One region of the Leisingera sp. S232 genome, then DNA from elsewhere that is predicted to be linked to it. Evidence: riboswitches for the same ligand, from Rfam matches in the RefSeq annotation. Region 1 holds a riboswitch; each other region holds the start of a gene.
The links. Region 1 has a riboswitch for cobalamin ahead of ACP151_RS06930 (DUF1636 family protein). Riboswitches for the same ligand answer to the same signal wherever they lie in the genome.
Positions count from the first base shown of each region.

Region 1 (5,312 bases):
GACGTGGTGATCACCGACCGTCCCGTGCCGGAAGATTTTGCCAAGGCCGCACAGGCCGCCGGCACCCGTATCCTGACCGCAGGAAAAAACGAAAGCAGCGAAAATGACTGACACGCCCATATCGGATCTTTTCATCATCGGCGGCGGCATCAATGGCTGCGGCATAGCCCGCGACGCAGCGGGTCGTGGCCTGTCGGTGACCCTGGCCGAGATGAACGATCTGGCCTCCGCCACCTCCTCTGCCTCCACCAAACTGTTCCACGGCGGCCTACGCTATCTCGAATACTTCGAGTTCCGGCTGGTGCGCGAAGCATTGATCGAACGCGAGGTGCTGCTCAAGGCGATGCCGCATATCTCCTGGCCGATGCGGTTTGTGCTGCCGTTCCACAGGGACATGCGGTTCGACAGCGAGACACCAACCTCAAAACTTTTGACAACCCTCATGCCCTGGATGAAAGGACGCCGCCCGGCCTGGCTGATCCGGCTGGGGCTGTTTCTATACGACTCTCTAGGTAAGCGCGGCATTCTGCCCGGAACCGCGAAACTGGATTTGGCCGCCGACCCGGCAGGACGGCCGCTGAAAGACATGTTCAAAACCGCCTTTGAATATTCCGACTGCTGGATCGAGGACGCCCGGCTGGTGGTGCTGAACGCCCGCGATGCACAGGCCCGCGGCGCCGAAATCCTGACCCGGACCGAAGTGCTGTCAGCCGTGCGCCACTCTGATCACTGGATTGTCACGGTGAAGGATCACGCCACTGACCTGGAACAAGAACACCGGGCCAAGATGCTGGTCAACGCAGCCGGGCCTTGGGTCGCCGATGTGCTGAAACAAAAACTGGGTCAGAACAGCCGTGAAAATGTCCGGCTGGTGCGTGGCAGCCATATCGTTGTGCCGAAACTGTTCGACCATGGCCGCTGCTACTTCTTTCAAGGTACTGACGGGCGGATCATCTTTGCCATTCCTTACGAGGAAGACTTCACCCTGATCGGCACCACCGACGCCGACCACCCGGATCCGGACACAGCACCGGAATGCACTGCGGCAGAGCAGGACTATCTGATTGATTTCGCGTCCGGATATTTCAATCAACCGCTCACGCGCGAAGACATTGTCTGGACCTATTCCGGCGTGCGCCCGCTTTATGACGACGGTGCCAGCTCAGCCACCGCAGCGACTCGCGAATATGTTCTGACACTGGATCAGGCGCAGGCACCGCTGCTGAATGTCTTCGGCGGCAAGATCACCACCTACCGCAAGCTGGCCGAGGCGGCACTTGCAAAGATCGGCAAAGTGTTCCCGCAATTGCCTGCGGACTGGACGGCAGGTGCTGCCCTGCCCGGTGGCGACTTCGCGGTGGCAGATGTAGACAAGCTGCGCAGCGCGCTGGCGGTGGAGTATCCATTCCTCACCCCCTACTGGACCCGCCGCCTGATCCGCGCCTACGGCACCGAGTCCTGGGACGTGCTGGGCACAGCCAAATCCGCAGAGGACCTGGGCCGGAACTTCGGCGCGACCATCACCGCGCGGGAACTGGATTGGGCCATTGCCCGCGAATGGGTACGCTCCGGCGAAGATTACCTGTGGCGGCGCACCAAACTAGGCCTGCGGCTGGATGATGCACAGCGCGCGGCGGTCGATACCTACATCAGCGAGAAGACCGCCCGCACGGCATCATCAGCCCGCCCCCGATGACAGTCCGGACATCATAGACCGAGGCACTCCCGCCCCTTTTCAATGAATCAGAGATTCCCTGAAAAGCGTTGGGGGGGGGGGGGGGGGGGGGGGGGGGGGGGGGGGGGGGGGGGGGGGGGGGGGGGGGGGGGGGGGGGGGGCGGGCCCCCCCCCCCCCGCCCCCCGGCGATTTGCAAAGCAAAGCGCAAAACCTCAGGCCTGCTCAAGATTGCGATCTGAAAGGGGTTAGAACTCCACCCCTTTCTGCGCCTTCACCCCTGCACGGAACGGGTGCTTGATCTGGCCCATCTCAGTCACCAGATCCGCGATCTCGATCAGCTCTTCCTTGGCGTTCCGGCCTGTCAGCACCACATGCGTCATCGGCGGCTTCTGCTCCACCAGAAACTCCAGCACCTCATCCAGGTCCAGATACTCATAGCGCAGCGCGATATTGATCTCGTCGAGCAAAACCATGGTGTTTTTCTCGTCCAGGATCATCTCCTTGGCCTTCTCCCAGCCTTTTTGCGCGGCAGCGATGTCGCGGGCCTTGTCCTGGGTTTCCCAGGTAAAGCCTTCCCCCATCGCATAGAACTGACACAGATCGCTGAAGTTTTCCTCGATCAGCGTCCGTTCGCCAGTTTGCCAGGCGCCCTTGATGAACTGCACCACCGCAGATGGCATCCCATGGGCAATACAGCGCATAATCATGCCAAAGCCGGACGAAGACTTACCCTTGCCCGGCCCGGTATGGACGATGATCAGGCCTTTCTCGCCCTCCTTGGTTTTCATCATCCGGTCGCGCGCGGCCTTCTTCTTGGCCATTTTGGACGCGTGACGGGCGGCTTCATCCTCCGAGATGCCGGTTTCAGACTTTTCACTCATGGTGTGCTCCAGCTGTTTGCCCCCATGTCTTGACAAAGAAGCCCGCCATAGCGCAAGGGGGGTCAGCTGGTTCCTGTGAAAACAGGCGAAGAGGGAATGTGAAGGCCTGCCAAGGCTCAAGCACAGCCGCCCCCGCGACCGTGACCGGATGAGGCCGCCATGCCACTGGGAGAACACCCGGGAAGGCAGGATAGCCAGCAAGGCCCCGCGCCTTGGCATCCGCAAGCCGGGAGACCTGCCAGCGACGATGAGATCAACGGGCAGACGGGGTGTTCTGCAACCGGTTGAGGAGCTGGCACGAGACAGCTCCTTTCTGGCCATCCCACAAGCCCAGCCGCGACAGGAGACGCGAAGATGGCTGACGAAATGGCGGACAATGCTGCCCGCACCCCGGGACCGGTCACCCTGACCGTATGCCTGACCTGCCGGAACGAAGGTGCCGACCCCGAGGCGACCCGCCCGGGCACCCTGCTGCATGATGCACTGAAAGAGGCCGGCATGCCCGAGGGCGTGACCCTCCGCGGCGTCAAATGCCTGTCGGCCTGCTCGCGCAGCTGCACCGTGCTGCTGACCGGCGGCGAGGAACGCTGGAGCTACGTCTACGGCGACATGGACCCGGACGTGCATATCCCAGAGATTCTCGCAGGCACCGCCGCCTATGCTGCCACCGCCGACGGCCTTGTGCCCTGGCGCGAGCGCCCCACAGCTTTCCGCAAACAATCCGTTGCCCGCATCCCGCCGGCCGCCTTCCCTTCCGAGGAGTAATCATGAGCGATCTCAACAAGATCCCCGTCACCGTCATCACCGGCTTTCTCGGCGCGGGCAAAACCACGCTGATCCGCCATCTGATGCAGAACCCGCAAGGCAAACGGCTGGCTGTTGTGGTGAATGAATTCGGCACCGCCGGCGTCGACGGCGACATCCTGAAATCCTGCGCCGATGAAAACTGCCCGGCGGAAAACATCATGGAACTGGCCAACGGCTGCATCTGCTGCACCGTGGCCGATGACTTCATCCCCACCATCGAACAGCTGATGGAGCTGCCGGAAAAACCCGACCACATCGTGATCGAAACCTCTGGCCTCGCCCTGCCCAAGCCGCTGCTGAAGGCCTTCGACTGGCCCGCGATCCGTTCGCGCATCACAGTCGACGGCGTGATTGCGCTGGCCGATGCCGAAGCAGTTGCCAAGGGCCAGTTCGCCCCCGATCTGGACGCCGTGCAGGCCCAGCGCGAAGCGGATGACAGCATCGACCATGAAACCCCGCTCAGCGAAGTCTTCGAAGACCAGATTTCCTGCGCCGACATCGTGCTTCTGTCCAAGGCCGACCTGGCCGGAGACGCAGGCGTCGAAAAAGCCCGCACAGTGATCGAGGCCGAAGCCCCCCGCAAGCTGCCGATCCTGCCGATGAGCGAAGGTGTGATTGACCCGCGCATTATCCTGGGTCTGGAAGCGGCCGCCGAAGACGACCTCGACGCCCGCCCCAGCCATCACGACGGCCATCACGACCACGAACACGACGATTTTGAAAGCATCGTTGTCGAAATGGGCGAAGTATCCGATCCGGAATCGCTGCAGAATGCCATCGTGAAACTCGCCCGCGAACGCAATATCCTGCGCGTCAAAGGCTATGTCGCGGTGGAGGGAAAACCGATGCGGATGCTGGTTCAGGCCGTGGGTGAGCGCCTGCGCGCGCAATATGATCAGCCCTGGGGCGCGCAGCCGCGCAAGACTGCCCTGGTGGTTATCGCCGAGCATGACGATATCGACGAACAGGCGATCCGCGCCGAGCTGGGGGCCTAAGCTGATGCCCCTGACCCGTAACCTTCATGAGCGGAAAGGATCGCGCCCGTTCCGGGGTGGGCGCAATCGCGCCCGCCCATCGGAGCGGGTCGGGCGCGATCCGGGGCTTGCGCCCCGGGACACCGTTTTGCTGGCCGGGAAAGGCAGAAACTGATGCACGTCGTCTTCCGCGAAAGCCACGGCCTTGACGAGACCGACACCCCGCAGGATCTGGGACAGACCCCTGCGGACCTTGTGGTGTTGTCTTTCTCCGACAGCGACCTTGGTGCCTTTGCCGCAGGCTGGCACCGGGCAGACGGCAAGCTACCCAGCCTCAGGGTTGCCAACCTCGTCGCGCTGAAACACCCGCTCTCCGTCGACGTCTACGCGGAACAGACACTTGAGGGCGCCAAGGGCGTCCTTGTCCGTCTCATCGGTGGCGAAAGCTATTGGTCCTACGGGCTCGCAACCCTGCAGGATCTCGCCCGCCGCAAAGGCATTGCGCTGGCGGTTCTGCCTGCTGACGGCCGCGAAGACGCACGCCTGGACGAACTGTCCACCCTGCCCGTCTCCACTCTGCGCCGCCTGCAATCCCTGTGCGACGCCGGCGGCGCCGTTGCCGCCCAGGCCGCCCTCGCCCAGCTGTCGCTCGCCGCAGGCCTCTACGCAGGCCCTGTCCTTGGCGTGAAATCCATGCCCCAGCATGGCTTCTACGATCCCGCCAGGGGCGTGCTGGCCGACCTCCCTCCGCAGGACAAACCGCTGGTTCTGGTCAGCTTCTACCGTTCCTATCTCACCGCAGCCGACACCGCCCCGGTGGATGCGCTGCTCGAAGAACTCCGCGCCCGCGGCTACGCTGCCTACGGCGCCTTTGCTGCCAGCCTCAAGGCACCTGCTGCCACGGAATGGCTGCGCGCAAAACTCCCGGAGCTGGCTCCCGCCGCCATCATCAACGCCACCGCCTTTTCGGCACA
Region 1 covers NZ_JBNAFX010000006.1:127,528-132,839, reverse strand. The annotation lists gene ACP151_RS06945 (DeoR/GlpR family DNA-binding transcription regulator) at 1-111, shown strand, start outside; gene glpD (glycerol-3-phosphate dehydrogenase) at 104-1,696, shown strand; gene cobO (cob(I)yrinic acid a,c-diamide adenosyltransferase) at 1,922-2,557, opposite strand; cobalamin riboswitch at 2,610-2,814, shown strand; gene ACP151_RS06930 (DUF1636 family protein) at 2,912-3,322, shown strand; gene cobW (cobalamin biosynthesis protein CobW) at 3,325-4,359, shown strand; gene cobN (cobaltochelatase subunit CobN) at 4,513-5,312, shown strand, end outside.

Region 2 (5,312 bases), on a different contig from region 1:
GGTGGCCCGGGCCCACCAGAAACCGCGCCGCGTGCGGGATCACCAGGCCGACGAAACCGATGGATCCAACGATCGAGACCATAACAGCAGTGGTCAGTGCAGTGGCAAAGATCAGTACCACCTGCACCCGGCGGACCGGGATGCCAAGTGCGGCCGCAGAATCGCTCCCGAAAGTGAAAGCATCCAGCGCCCGCGCATGAAACCGGCAGATGAGCCAGCCAGCCAGCGCCAGCGGCACCGCCAGCCAGACATCCGGCCAGCGAACGCCGCTGAGGTTGCCCATAAGCCAGAACATGATGCCGCGCGCCTGATCGGCATTGGCGGATTTGGCAATGATGAAAGCCGTGAGTGCATTGAACAGCTGTGAACCTGCGATGCCTGCCAGGATAATCTGAGCCGCCGCGGCGCGGCTGCTCCCTGCCCCTGCGGCCCGCGCCAGAATGGCAACAAATCCGAAGGCAAGAAGTGCCCCGTTGAAAGCCCCGAAAGAGAGGGACAGGGCGCCGCCGCCAAGACCCGCGATCGTCACGGCAACCGCTCCCGTTGACGCCCCTGCCGAAATTCCAAGGATATAAGGGTCTGCCAGCGCGTTGCGCAGCAAAGCCTGCAGCACCACACCGGAGACGGCCAAGGCCGCACCGCAGGCCGCAGCCACCAGCGCGCGCGGCAGCCGGTAGCTCCAGATAATGCCCTGGTCCACCGGATCCACCGGCAGGCCTGCCCCGGCCAGCTTGTTGGCAATAACAGACAGCACAAGATCAGGCGCAAGCGGGGTTTCCCCGATCATTGCGCCTGCCAGAACCGCCGCAGCCAGCACCGGCAGCGCCAGGCAAGCGCCCCGGACACCCTGCCAGGCCAGTGCGGCGGCTGCGCTCATGCGCCGTTGCCGATCGCGCTGAGTTCGGCGGCCAGATCCTCCAGCGCCGGGATGGCGCGGATGGTGGCGTCCATGGCCTGGGCGTCCATCACCACGATATGACCGTTCTTCACAGCCTCCATCTGGCTGGCAACTGGGTCATTGTTCAGGAACTCCAGTTTCTTCTGATAGTCGTCCGCAGCGAAACGGCGACGGTCCATGCGGGCAATCACGATCACCGTAGGGTTGGCCTTGGCAATAGTTTCCCAGCCAACGGTCGGCCATTCCTCGTCGGTCTCGATGACATTTTTCAGGCCCAGCTGCTGCATCATGTAGCCCGGCGCGCCCTTCTGCCCGGCCACAAACGGATCGCTTTCCATTTCCGGAGAGGAGAACCAGAACACGGCAGACGCATCCGTAAGCGCAACCTCTTGCGCCTTTGCAACCGCTGCGGCTTCGCGCGCCTTGTAGTCGGCAACCAGCTCTGCACCTTTTTCAGCCTCGCCAAAGATCGCCGCCAGCTCCTCGATGCCCTGATAGAGGCTATCGGTGGTGAACATCTGCGTTCGGGTGCCGTCGCCGCCGGTGGTATTGTCCTTGCCAACGCAATCAGCGGGCATCACATAGGTCGGAATGCCAAGGTCGTGGAACTGTTCACGCTTGGCCACCACGCCTTCTGGGCCGACATGCCATTCGTATTGCGCCGCAACCAGGCCCGGACGTTTGGCGACCACGCTTTCAAAACTTGGGTCGTTGTCGGCCAGTCGGTCGATCTTGGCGTTTACCTCCGCGTATTCCGGCAGCACGTCATTGAACCAAACCGAAGTGCCCAGAACCTTGTCGCCCAACCCGAGGGCGAAAAGCACCTCTGTAGCGGCCTGGCCGACCGTTACAGAAGACGAAACTGGCGCCTCGAAGGTGACAGTTTCGCCGCAGTTTTGCAGAGTCAGCGGGAAGTTTTCATCCGCAGTTGCAGCCTGTGCGGCAGCAATGAAAAATAGGCCCATCAGGCCGGAACGTAGATACATGATTTCGATCTCCATGTGTCAATGACCGGAGAACGGGTGAAAGGGCATTGACCGGTAAAACTGAGGGTCCAGCCCTCGCATTGCGGCACCTGGAACGGAGCAGCATCTTACCGGCAACCTCCCCGGACAACCCCGTCCGGTGTGCTTCAGTTTTCACCGGCAGGTCTCCTGACTGGCGTGTCATTGCCTGCGCCGTCTTCCCGGGTTTCCAGACCCAGTGACATCCTGGCACAGCACTCTCCGCCTACAGTTGCGGGGGCAGTTCCGTTTAGCACCCAAGGTGCCGCGGCTTCCCTCTTAGCCCTTTCGGGACCGGCAAAACGCGCGTAGCGCATCGCCTTTGCTGCGGCAAGAAAAAGTTCTTCGGGGCCATCAAAATCTTCCGTCTCCCGGTCGGTTTCATCCGGTAGAACACCTAAAGAATGGCATGTCCAACACGGGCTGCGATGCCCCCACCGCCCTGGGCAGCGACCGGCGCGGGACCTGCCCTGGCACCGGTCTGCGGCGTCTGCTTTGCTGGCTCTGCGCTTTGATCCGCGGCTTGGCCGTGAGCCGCTGTTATGCGGCGTGGAAACAGCGGTCCACCAGCGCCTTGGTATCCAGAATCATTATCGTTTCGAAGACACCGTCCGAGTTGGAGTGCTGCAAGCAGCCGGTAACATCCTCCGAGATGCTTTTGGAAGTACTTTGCTGATCCATGGATTTCAACTCAACGACACGGTTTTCAGTGGTGATGATTATCTCATCGACCGTGTCCACCAGAATGCCGAACTTCTGCTGACCGTGCTTGAATATCAGCACCTTTTGATTGCGCCCTGGCGCCGGTGGCAGACCATACAGAAGCCGGGGGTTAAACAATGTGATCAACTCGCCGCGCAAATTCAGGATGCCCTCGACAAAGCTCAGGGAAAACGGTGGCTCAAGCAGCTCCTGTGGCCGATTGATCACTTCGCTGACATGTGACGTGTCGAGAGCAAATTTCCTGTCAAAAGTGAACTTGATGAAGGTTCGACGCTTGGCCCGCGCCTCCAGTTCAGCGACCTCATCATCCACCTCTTCAGGCGGGAACACTTCCTGACAGGATTTTGCCGCAGCCAGAAAGCTCGGCTCTGTCGAAAGTTTCGCCGGGTCCAGCATCATCACGATCTGATCGTTCTTATCAAGCAGGCACCCATCCACCAGATCGCCGCGCGGCAGAGCCAGTTTTGCAAATGGCAGGATCTCGTCCTTGAAATACGGCAGAATGCTGTCAATCGAGAACACCATAAGCCCGACCGGTCCCTCTGCGGTTTCGATCACCAGCATCCGCCGGTCCTTTGGCACAGTGGCCCCAAGGGTAAACTTTGCTTCATCGCCCATGAAACCACGGAAATCTATGATGGGCAGAATAACGCCACGCAGGTTCGTGGTGCCAATTACGTTCCCCCCTGTCAGCAACGATTGCTCCAGCTTGGGAACTGTTCTGACTTCTTTCACGTAGCGAAGATCAACTGCGCAGGTCGTGTGCCCGGTTTGGAAAGACACACAGGCAAGCTTCTTGCCCCGACTTTGTTTTACGGTCTCCCTACCGGAGGTATTGTCTGCTCTCGGCAATTGCTCCAGGTTCAGCAATTCGTGCGGATCAAGGATCTGCACCAGTCTTTCACCGCTATCGAATTTCAGCACCCCGTCGACGACGACATCCTTGATGCCCTCGCCGTTGGGCCGGAAATCCACCCGCGCCACACCTTTCCCATTCAGGACCTCACCGGTTCTGTCAAAAAGCAGGCCAATACAATGTTCGCCATGTTCAATGATGGCGACTTTTCGTGGTCCTGGATCCTTATCCTCCGGAAATTCCAGCAATTTGCGCAATTCAATCACAGGAATAATCATGCCCCGGAGGTTGAATAGGCCCAGCATAAAAGGCGGCGCAAGCGGCACCGGTGAAATTTCCTCCGGTTCGTTGACAATCTCGTGGAGGGCAGAAACGGAGATTGCAAATTCGCTGTCGGCTATAAAAAAAGAGCCATATTTGTCCGCCTGCACCTGTTTCGCACTGCCGCCCGGCGCCGCGGAAATACTCTGCCGGGGATCTGCGCTCATCCCTGCCATTTCCGCAAGGCGGGGTTCCTGGCAGGCAGGCAGATCATTTGAGCCAAGGATCAGCGGCTCTGAATTCTCCGGTGTCATGATTTCACTCCCAAGCGCGGTATGGATGCCACCGTGAACTCACCGGTTGTGCAGTTGATAGTCACCTGCCTGCCCTGCATGCCGCCAACATCCTCGTAGATATTGCGGACACCGGCCTCCCGAAGAGCCCGGTAAGCAGAACGGGCATTGATACTGCCGACAAGCCGGTCAGGTTCAGTGTCGGCAGGCATTGTCATATTGGCGCCGCCAACAACAATGGCTTGGATCTTGCGTAGCTCCTTGCCGGACAGGTCCATCAGGGACTGCAACGAAAGAAGCGCCTGATCCACATGCCTGCCGCTGATCGCATCCGTGGTTCCCGGTGATTTGGACAGCAGGCAATGTGCCAGCCCATAGAGCCCCGCGGCCGGGTTCAGCAAACCCAAACCGATGCAGGATCCTAGAATTGCATGCAGGGATTGCCCGGCCTGGCCGGTTTTGACCTGGCCGATCTGCACGTGAATCTTCTGAACTTCATTCACGTGCATGAGTTGCCCACCCTGGCCGCCGGCCGGTAGATAATCGGGGCCACTTGCTCAAACCCGGTGCGCAGATTGTTCAGTGTTTCACTTTCGCCGATGAACAGAACCCCATCCGGCTTGATCAAGTCCCGGACATGCCGAAGGATTTTCTCCTGGTCTTCATCAGTGAAGTAGATCAGCACGTTACGCAGAAAAACCGCATCAAACGGGCTGGTGCCGCCAAGCTTCTCCAGCAAATTGTGAAGCTTGAATTTCAAGCGGGCACGGATCTGCGGCACGGCTTTGTATCCTTCCGCATCGCTGCCCGTCATGTGGCTTGCAAACAGCGCGGGCTGGTCCTTTCGGAACCGGGTAATCGAGCGGCCATTGTAGACCCCTGCTTGTGCGATATCCAAAACCCGCGAGGACACATCAGTGCCCAGAACAGAATAGTCGAAGCCCGGCGTCTCCAGCCGCAGCTGCTCCAGAATGGTGCCGATGGTATGGGCTTCCTCTCCGGTTGAAGCCGCTGCCGACCAAACCCGGATTTTGCGGTTGCCGCCCTTGGACTGGAACTCCGGCAAAAACACGCTCTGGAAATAGTCCCACACCCGCGGAGTACGGTAAAAATAAGTCTCGTTCGTCGTCACCCGGTTGGTCAGTTCCTGCATTTCTTCAGGATCGGAGGCCAGCCGGGAGATATAGGCACCGAAGCTCGGCTCCTCGACCTCGCGCAAGCGCCTGCGCAGGCGGCTGACAAGCATCGTTTTGCGCGTTTCCCCGATGGTGATCCCG
Region 2 covers NZ_JBNAFX010000011.1:87,296-92,607, forward strand. The annotation lists gene ACP151_RS09530 (FecCD family ABC transporter permease) at 1-877, opposite strand, end outside; gene ACP151_RS09535 (ABC transporter substrate-binding protein) at 874-1,884, opposite strand; cobalamin riboswitch at 2,026-2,216, opposite strand; gene ACP151_RS09540 (chemotaxis protein CheW) at 2,443-3,978, opposite strand; gene ACP151_RS09545 (chemotaxis protein CheD) at 4,053-4,544, opposite strand; gene ACP151_RS09550 (CheR family methyltransferase) at 4,535-5,312, opposite strand, start outside.
Region 2: another riboswitch for cobalamin. It lies ahead of ACP151_RS09535 (ABC transporter substrate-binding protein); the one in region 1 lies ahead of ACP151_RS06930 (DUF1636 family protein).

Region 3 (5,312 bases), on a different contig from region 1:
TGGAGGCCCGCCGCGAGTTGCTGGTCGAGGCGCTGGACGTGCTGAACGATCGCGAGAAAGACATCCTGACCCAGCGCCGCCTGATGGATCAGGCCGTCACGCTGGAGGAGCTGAGCACCCAGTACAATGTCAGCCGCGAGCGTATCCGGCAGATCGAAGTCAGGGCGTTTGAGAAGCTTCAGAAGAAGATGCGCGACCTGGCGATGGACAAAGGGATGCTGAACGGCGCCTGATCTCAGGGGGCGGCAGCAAAGGGAAGGGCGGTGCATTGCACCGCTTTTTTTGCTTCTGACAATGACGCTGGTGTTACGGCAGTGCTTCTGCCGCAATGTTTCGCACGCGAAACATTCGGTCAGATGTGCTGACCTTCCTTGCTGGCAAGTGCTTGCGGGGAGATCTGCCTGGCGCGGGCCTGGCGCATTGCTGGGTGCGCGGCGGAGAGCTGGCAGAAGTGCTGGCTGGTGGTCCGCTCATCATTGTGCGGCTGGCTGAAATCACTTTGGTTGCTGGCGTAGCGAGCTGTCTGGCTGCCCTGTGGGGGGGCTGGAGCGCTGGCTGCTTGCGGCCGGTGATTCTGGCTTGCGTGCAAATTCTGTATTCTATGTAGCGGCCAGTGGCAGGGTGGTCAACGAAAAGTTCAACAAAATCAAATAGTTGACAGAATTACTCGGAAATTGCCGTCGGTTGCCACTGGTCAGCTGGCCTCGACGTCCCTAAAATCTCGCCTCTGGCACAGGAGGAAGGACCATGGCAGGCGGCTGGGCGCAGGACGGCGCAGTGACCGAGCAGATCGAAGCTTCGATCAATGATGAACTGGCGCGGCTGAAGGCGCAGAAACGCCCCATGGGCGAAAGCCTGACCCATTGTGCCGAATGCGAGGAGCCAATCCCGGAAAAGCGCCGCATTGCAATTCCCGGCGTTAAGCTGTGCCTTGACTGTCAGCAAGAACGCGATGGAGTCCGCCAGGCGCGCGCAGGCATCAACCGGCGCGGCTCCAAGGACAGCCAGCTGAAATAGTGGTGTGTCCGTTGGGTGGTGTCAGTTCATCTGGCAGCCGCATTTTCAGGCAGGAAAAACGGGGTACCGACAGCAGGCGGTCCAGCCAGCCCAAGGCATAGTCCCATAACCTGTGCCAGTTTACCTACTTCAGCCGGTCAAGCGACGGATGACCCATGTGCAGATAGCTGTCTGCACAGCCCATCATCCCATTAATCGACCACGGTGAAGTTTGGCGCCGCCAGCAACAGAACCGGCAAAGTGAACTGGGGGATGCACCGCGACTTGATGTTGTTCCTCTGACAGCAGTTGTTGCGGCACAGGCGGCGAAACATCGGGCGGAACAGCCAGACAGGCAAAACTATGGAAGGCAGCGGTCAGGTGAATAGAATAGGATTCTCTTGACACAGAATAGGCGGTTTGACATTCAGCCAGAGTGACCGGTTCCGCGAGTGTTTCAATGCGCAGCGGAAGAAATAGGGAACACGGTGCGGCGTACCCAAAAGGGACCAAATCCGTGACTGCCCCCGCAACTGTGAGCGGTGAGTGACGCTGAAAACGCCACTGGGACATGTCCCGGGAAGGCCAGCGGAACCGAGACCCGCGAGTCAGGAGACCTGCCGGACACGAGGGCCGAGACTCCGTCTGCGGAGAATCGGGTCTTTTCCACCGGACGCCGGGGTGCGCGTCTGGCGCGACTGTCGTTCAGGCGATCCCGTGCCACTACTCCCCGTTGTTCATTCCTGATTGCAGGTGCGCCTGCGTCGTTGAATGAGGACGAAATGAAACTGAACTACCTGGCCGCAGCTCTGGCCGTTTCCCTGCCGACTGCTGCGTCGGCGCATTTCCAGCTGAACTACACTGAGCAAGCGCTGATCGAAAAACCTGGCGATGTGCCGATGGGGCTGGTGTTCTGGCACCCGATGGCCAATGGCCATGCGATGGATATGGGCAAGCCGGAAGAATTCTTCATGATCCACAAGGGCGAGAAGATTGACCTGTCGGATCGTCTGGAGCCAGCCACCTTCAAAGGAGTTGAGAACGAAGCCTCGGCCTATAAGGCCTCGGTGCCGGTGAAACGCTCCGGCGACTATGTTGTGGTGACTGTGCCCGCGCCTTATTACGAGGAAAGCGAAGACATCTACATCCAGCAGATTGCCAAGGTCGTGCTGAACCGCAACACGCTGCCGTCTGATTGGGATCAGCCGGTTGGCCTGGACACCGAAATCCTGCCGCTGAACAAGCCTTACAACGTCATTGTGGGGTCCACGTTCTCTGGTCAGGTTCTGGCTGACGGCAAACCGGTTCCGGGTGCCGAGATTGAAATCGAATTTATGGCGGCTGAGCCTGATCTCGACAAGTTTGCCACCACCAGCCCCACCGTTGGTGAGATGCCGGGCGGAGCGATTGTGGCCATTGCCGATCAAAACGGCGTGTTCTCTTTTGGGATTCCGAGAGCGGGTTACTGGGGCTTTGCCGCTCTGGGCTCCGGTCCGGCGACGGAACACGAAGGCAAGGAGCTTAGCCAGGATGCAGTGCTGTGGATCCACGCTGAAGAGCTGAAGTGAAAGTAGACCGATGCATATCGTAGACGGCGCACTGTCGAACCCGGTTGTCATCGGCGGCGCGATTGCCGCCGTCGGCGGTGTTGCTATGGGTCTGCGTAAACTGCCGCTGGAACGTATTCCGGCGGCAGGGGTGCTTTCGGCCAGTTTCTTTGTCGCTTCGCTGATCCATGTGCCGATCGGCCCCAGTTCGGTTCATCTGATCCTGAACGGGCTGGCTGGGCTGGTGCTGGGCTGGGCCGCGTTCCCGGCCCTGTTTGTCGGCCTGTTGCTGCAGGCGGTTTTCTTCGGCTTTGGCGGGCTGACAGTGCTGGGCGTAAACGCCGTGAACATTGCCTTGCCTGCAGTTCTGGTCGGCCTGATGTTCCGGCCACTGGTGGCCCGTGGCTCGCCGCTGCAGGGGGCGATCTGGGGAGGCATTGGCGGCGGTGTGGCAATTGCCCTCACGACTCTTGCTGTTGCAGTATCGCTGATGCTGTCTGGTGACGAATTCATTCTTGCCGCCAAGCTTGTGTTCTTTTCCCATATCCCAGTGATGTTGATCGAGGCGCTTTTGTCCGGCGCCGCCATTTTCCTTGCCCGGCGGGTGAAGCCCGAACTGTTTGCTGACACAAAGAAAGGAAGCCTGGCATGATCCGCTTCTGCGTTCTGGTCGTTGCACTGCTGGCGCCTTTGCCTGCACTGGCGCACAATGTGATTTCTTCTGTGTTTCCTTCTGGATCAGACATCGAGGGCGAAGTCGGCTTTTCCAATGGCGAAATGGCTCCGGACTTGCTGATCGAGGTTTTTGACGAAGCTGGCGGAAAACTGGGCGACACAACGACTGATGCCGACGGTTTCTTCCTGTTCACCCCCTCTGAACCTGTGACGCATATCTTTCGCGGCGATCTTGGTGCCGGTCATGTTGCAGAGGCCGTCATGGACGCCGCCGAGGTTGCAGAAATTCTGGGACAAAGCCCCGGCACAGCGCCCCCCACAACGGCCGGCGTTGCTGCAGTGCCGTCAGCTGCCATAGCTGCAGGCCTGTCCGATCAGGCGCGCACGGAACTTGCAGCCATGCTGCGCACCGAGTTGCGCCCCCTGCGACAGGAATTGACCGCGTTCAAGAACAAATCGAACTTTCAATCCGTCCTTGGGGGTATTGGTTACATCCTTGGCCTGTTCGGCCTGGGCTTTTACATCGCGGCGCGGCGCAAGATCGGCAGTGGTACATGACTTATGTTCTGACGGGCGATGAAAAGCCGCTGAGCGGCTTTGGCGCATTGGGCGCAAAGGTCACAGTGCTTGATCCGCGGATGCGCATCGTGATGACAGCCGTCTATGCCGTTGTGGTGGTCTCGCTCAGCAACCTTTGGGTGCTGTCAGCTGCGCTTGGCCTGTCGATTTGGCTTCTGGCGTTCTCTGGTCTGCCGCCGCGGAAGACGCTGAAACGGATGGCGATGATGGACAGTTTCATCATCTTCATGCTGGTGCTGCTGCCGTTCACCATCCCGGGCACCCCTGTCTTTTCTGTGTGGGGGCTGGAGGCCAGCTGGGAAGGCCTGCGGCGCGCAGCCGAGATTGCCCTGACCGCAAATGCCGTCATCCTGGCGGTCATGACGCTGGTCGGGTCCATGGAGCCCGTGACGATGGGGCATGCGCTTTTTGCGCTCAAGACACCGGAGCGGCTGGTGCATCTGATGATGTTCACCATCCGTTACATCGACGTCCTGCGCGAGGAATACCAGCGCCTGCGTACCTCAATGAAGCTGCGCGGCTTTCGTCCCGGCACCAACTGGCACACCTACCGCAGCTACGGCTATCTGGTGGGGATGATGCTGGTGCGTGCCATCGAACGGTCAGAACGCATTCTGGCGGCGATGAAATGCCGGGGCTTCTCTGGTCGGATCATCCTGCTGGAAGACTTCCGCCTAAACAGGGCCGACTTGTTGTTTGCCGTGGCCCTTGCCGCCGCCCTTGCCGCCCTGATCTGGGCTGAGGTTGTCTATGCCGCTTCTTGATCTGAAGGATATTCATTTTGCCTATCCCGGCCTCGACCCGGTGCTGGAGGGCGCCTCGATGCAGCTTCATGCGGGGGAACGGCTGTCGATTGTGGGGCCAAATGGAGCAGGGAAATCGACGCTCCTTAAAATCATCATGGGATTGATTGCGCCCGATAGCGGTACTGTCACGGCCTTCGGAAAACCTTGCATCAGCGAACCGGACTTTCATGAGGTACGCCGCCGTGTCGGGTTCGTTTTTCAGGATGCCGATGACCAGCTGTTCTGCCCGACTGTGGCCGAAGATGTCGCCTTTGGCCCGTTGAACCTGGGCAAATCCAAGCAAGAAGCCCTGGCGATGGTTGACGCGGTCTTGTCACGTCTGGGGCTGATGCACCTGCGCGACCGGGTTACCCACAAGCTGTCGGGCGGCGAGAAACGGCTGGTGACGCTGGCCACGGTTCTGGCAATGGAACCGGAAGTGCTCATTCTGGATGAGCCGACAAACGCGCTGGATCCGGAAAACTATGCACGTCTGGTTGAAAGCCTGACCGAGCTTGATCAGGCGGTTCTTCTGGTCAGCCATGATCCTGAATTCCGTAAACAGATTGCTCCAACAGGGTATCATCTGATGGAACGGAGACTTGTCAGGGCATAAGGGTTCTAGGGCCTGGATCAGTAGTTTGCGGAACTCGGCGATTTTTGCCTTGTGAGTTTTAGGGATCTGCCTGCACTGATTACTGTAAGCCGGTCATGCAATTTCCGGTTTCGC
Region 3 covers NZ_JBNAFX010000021.1:6,843-12,154, reverse strand. The annotation lists gene rpoH (RNA polymerase sigma factor RpoH) at 1-233, shown strand, start outside; gene ACP151_RS13290 (DksA/TraR family C4-type zinc finger protein) at 748-1,017, shown strand; cobalamin riboswitch at 1,421-1,635, shown strand; gene ACP151_RS13285 (DUF4198 domain-containing protein) at 1,779-2,564, shown strand; gene cbiM (cobalt transporter CbiM) at 2,575-3,195, shown strand; gene ACP151_RS13275 (cobalt ABC transporter permease) at 3,192-3,776, shown strand; gene cbiQ (cobalt ECF transporter T component CbiQ) at 3,773-4,561, shown strand; gene ACP151_RS13265 (energy-coupling factor ABC transporter ATP-binding protein) at 4,548-5,198, shown strand.
Region 3: another riboswitch for cobalamin. It lies ahead of ACP151_RS13285 (DUF4198 domain-containing protein); the one in region 1 lies ahead of ACP151_RS06930 (DUF1636 family protein).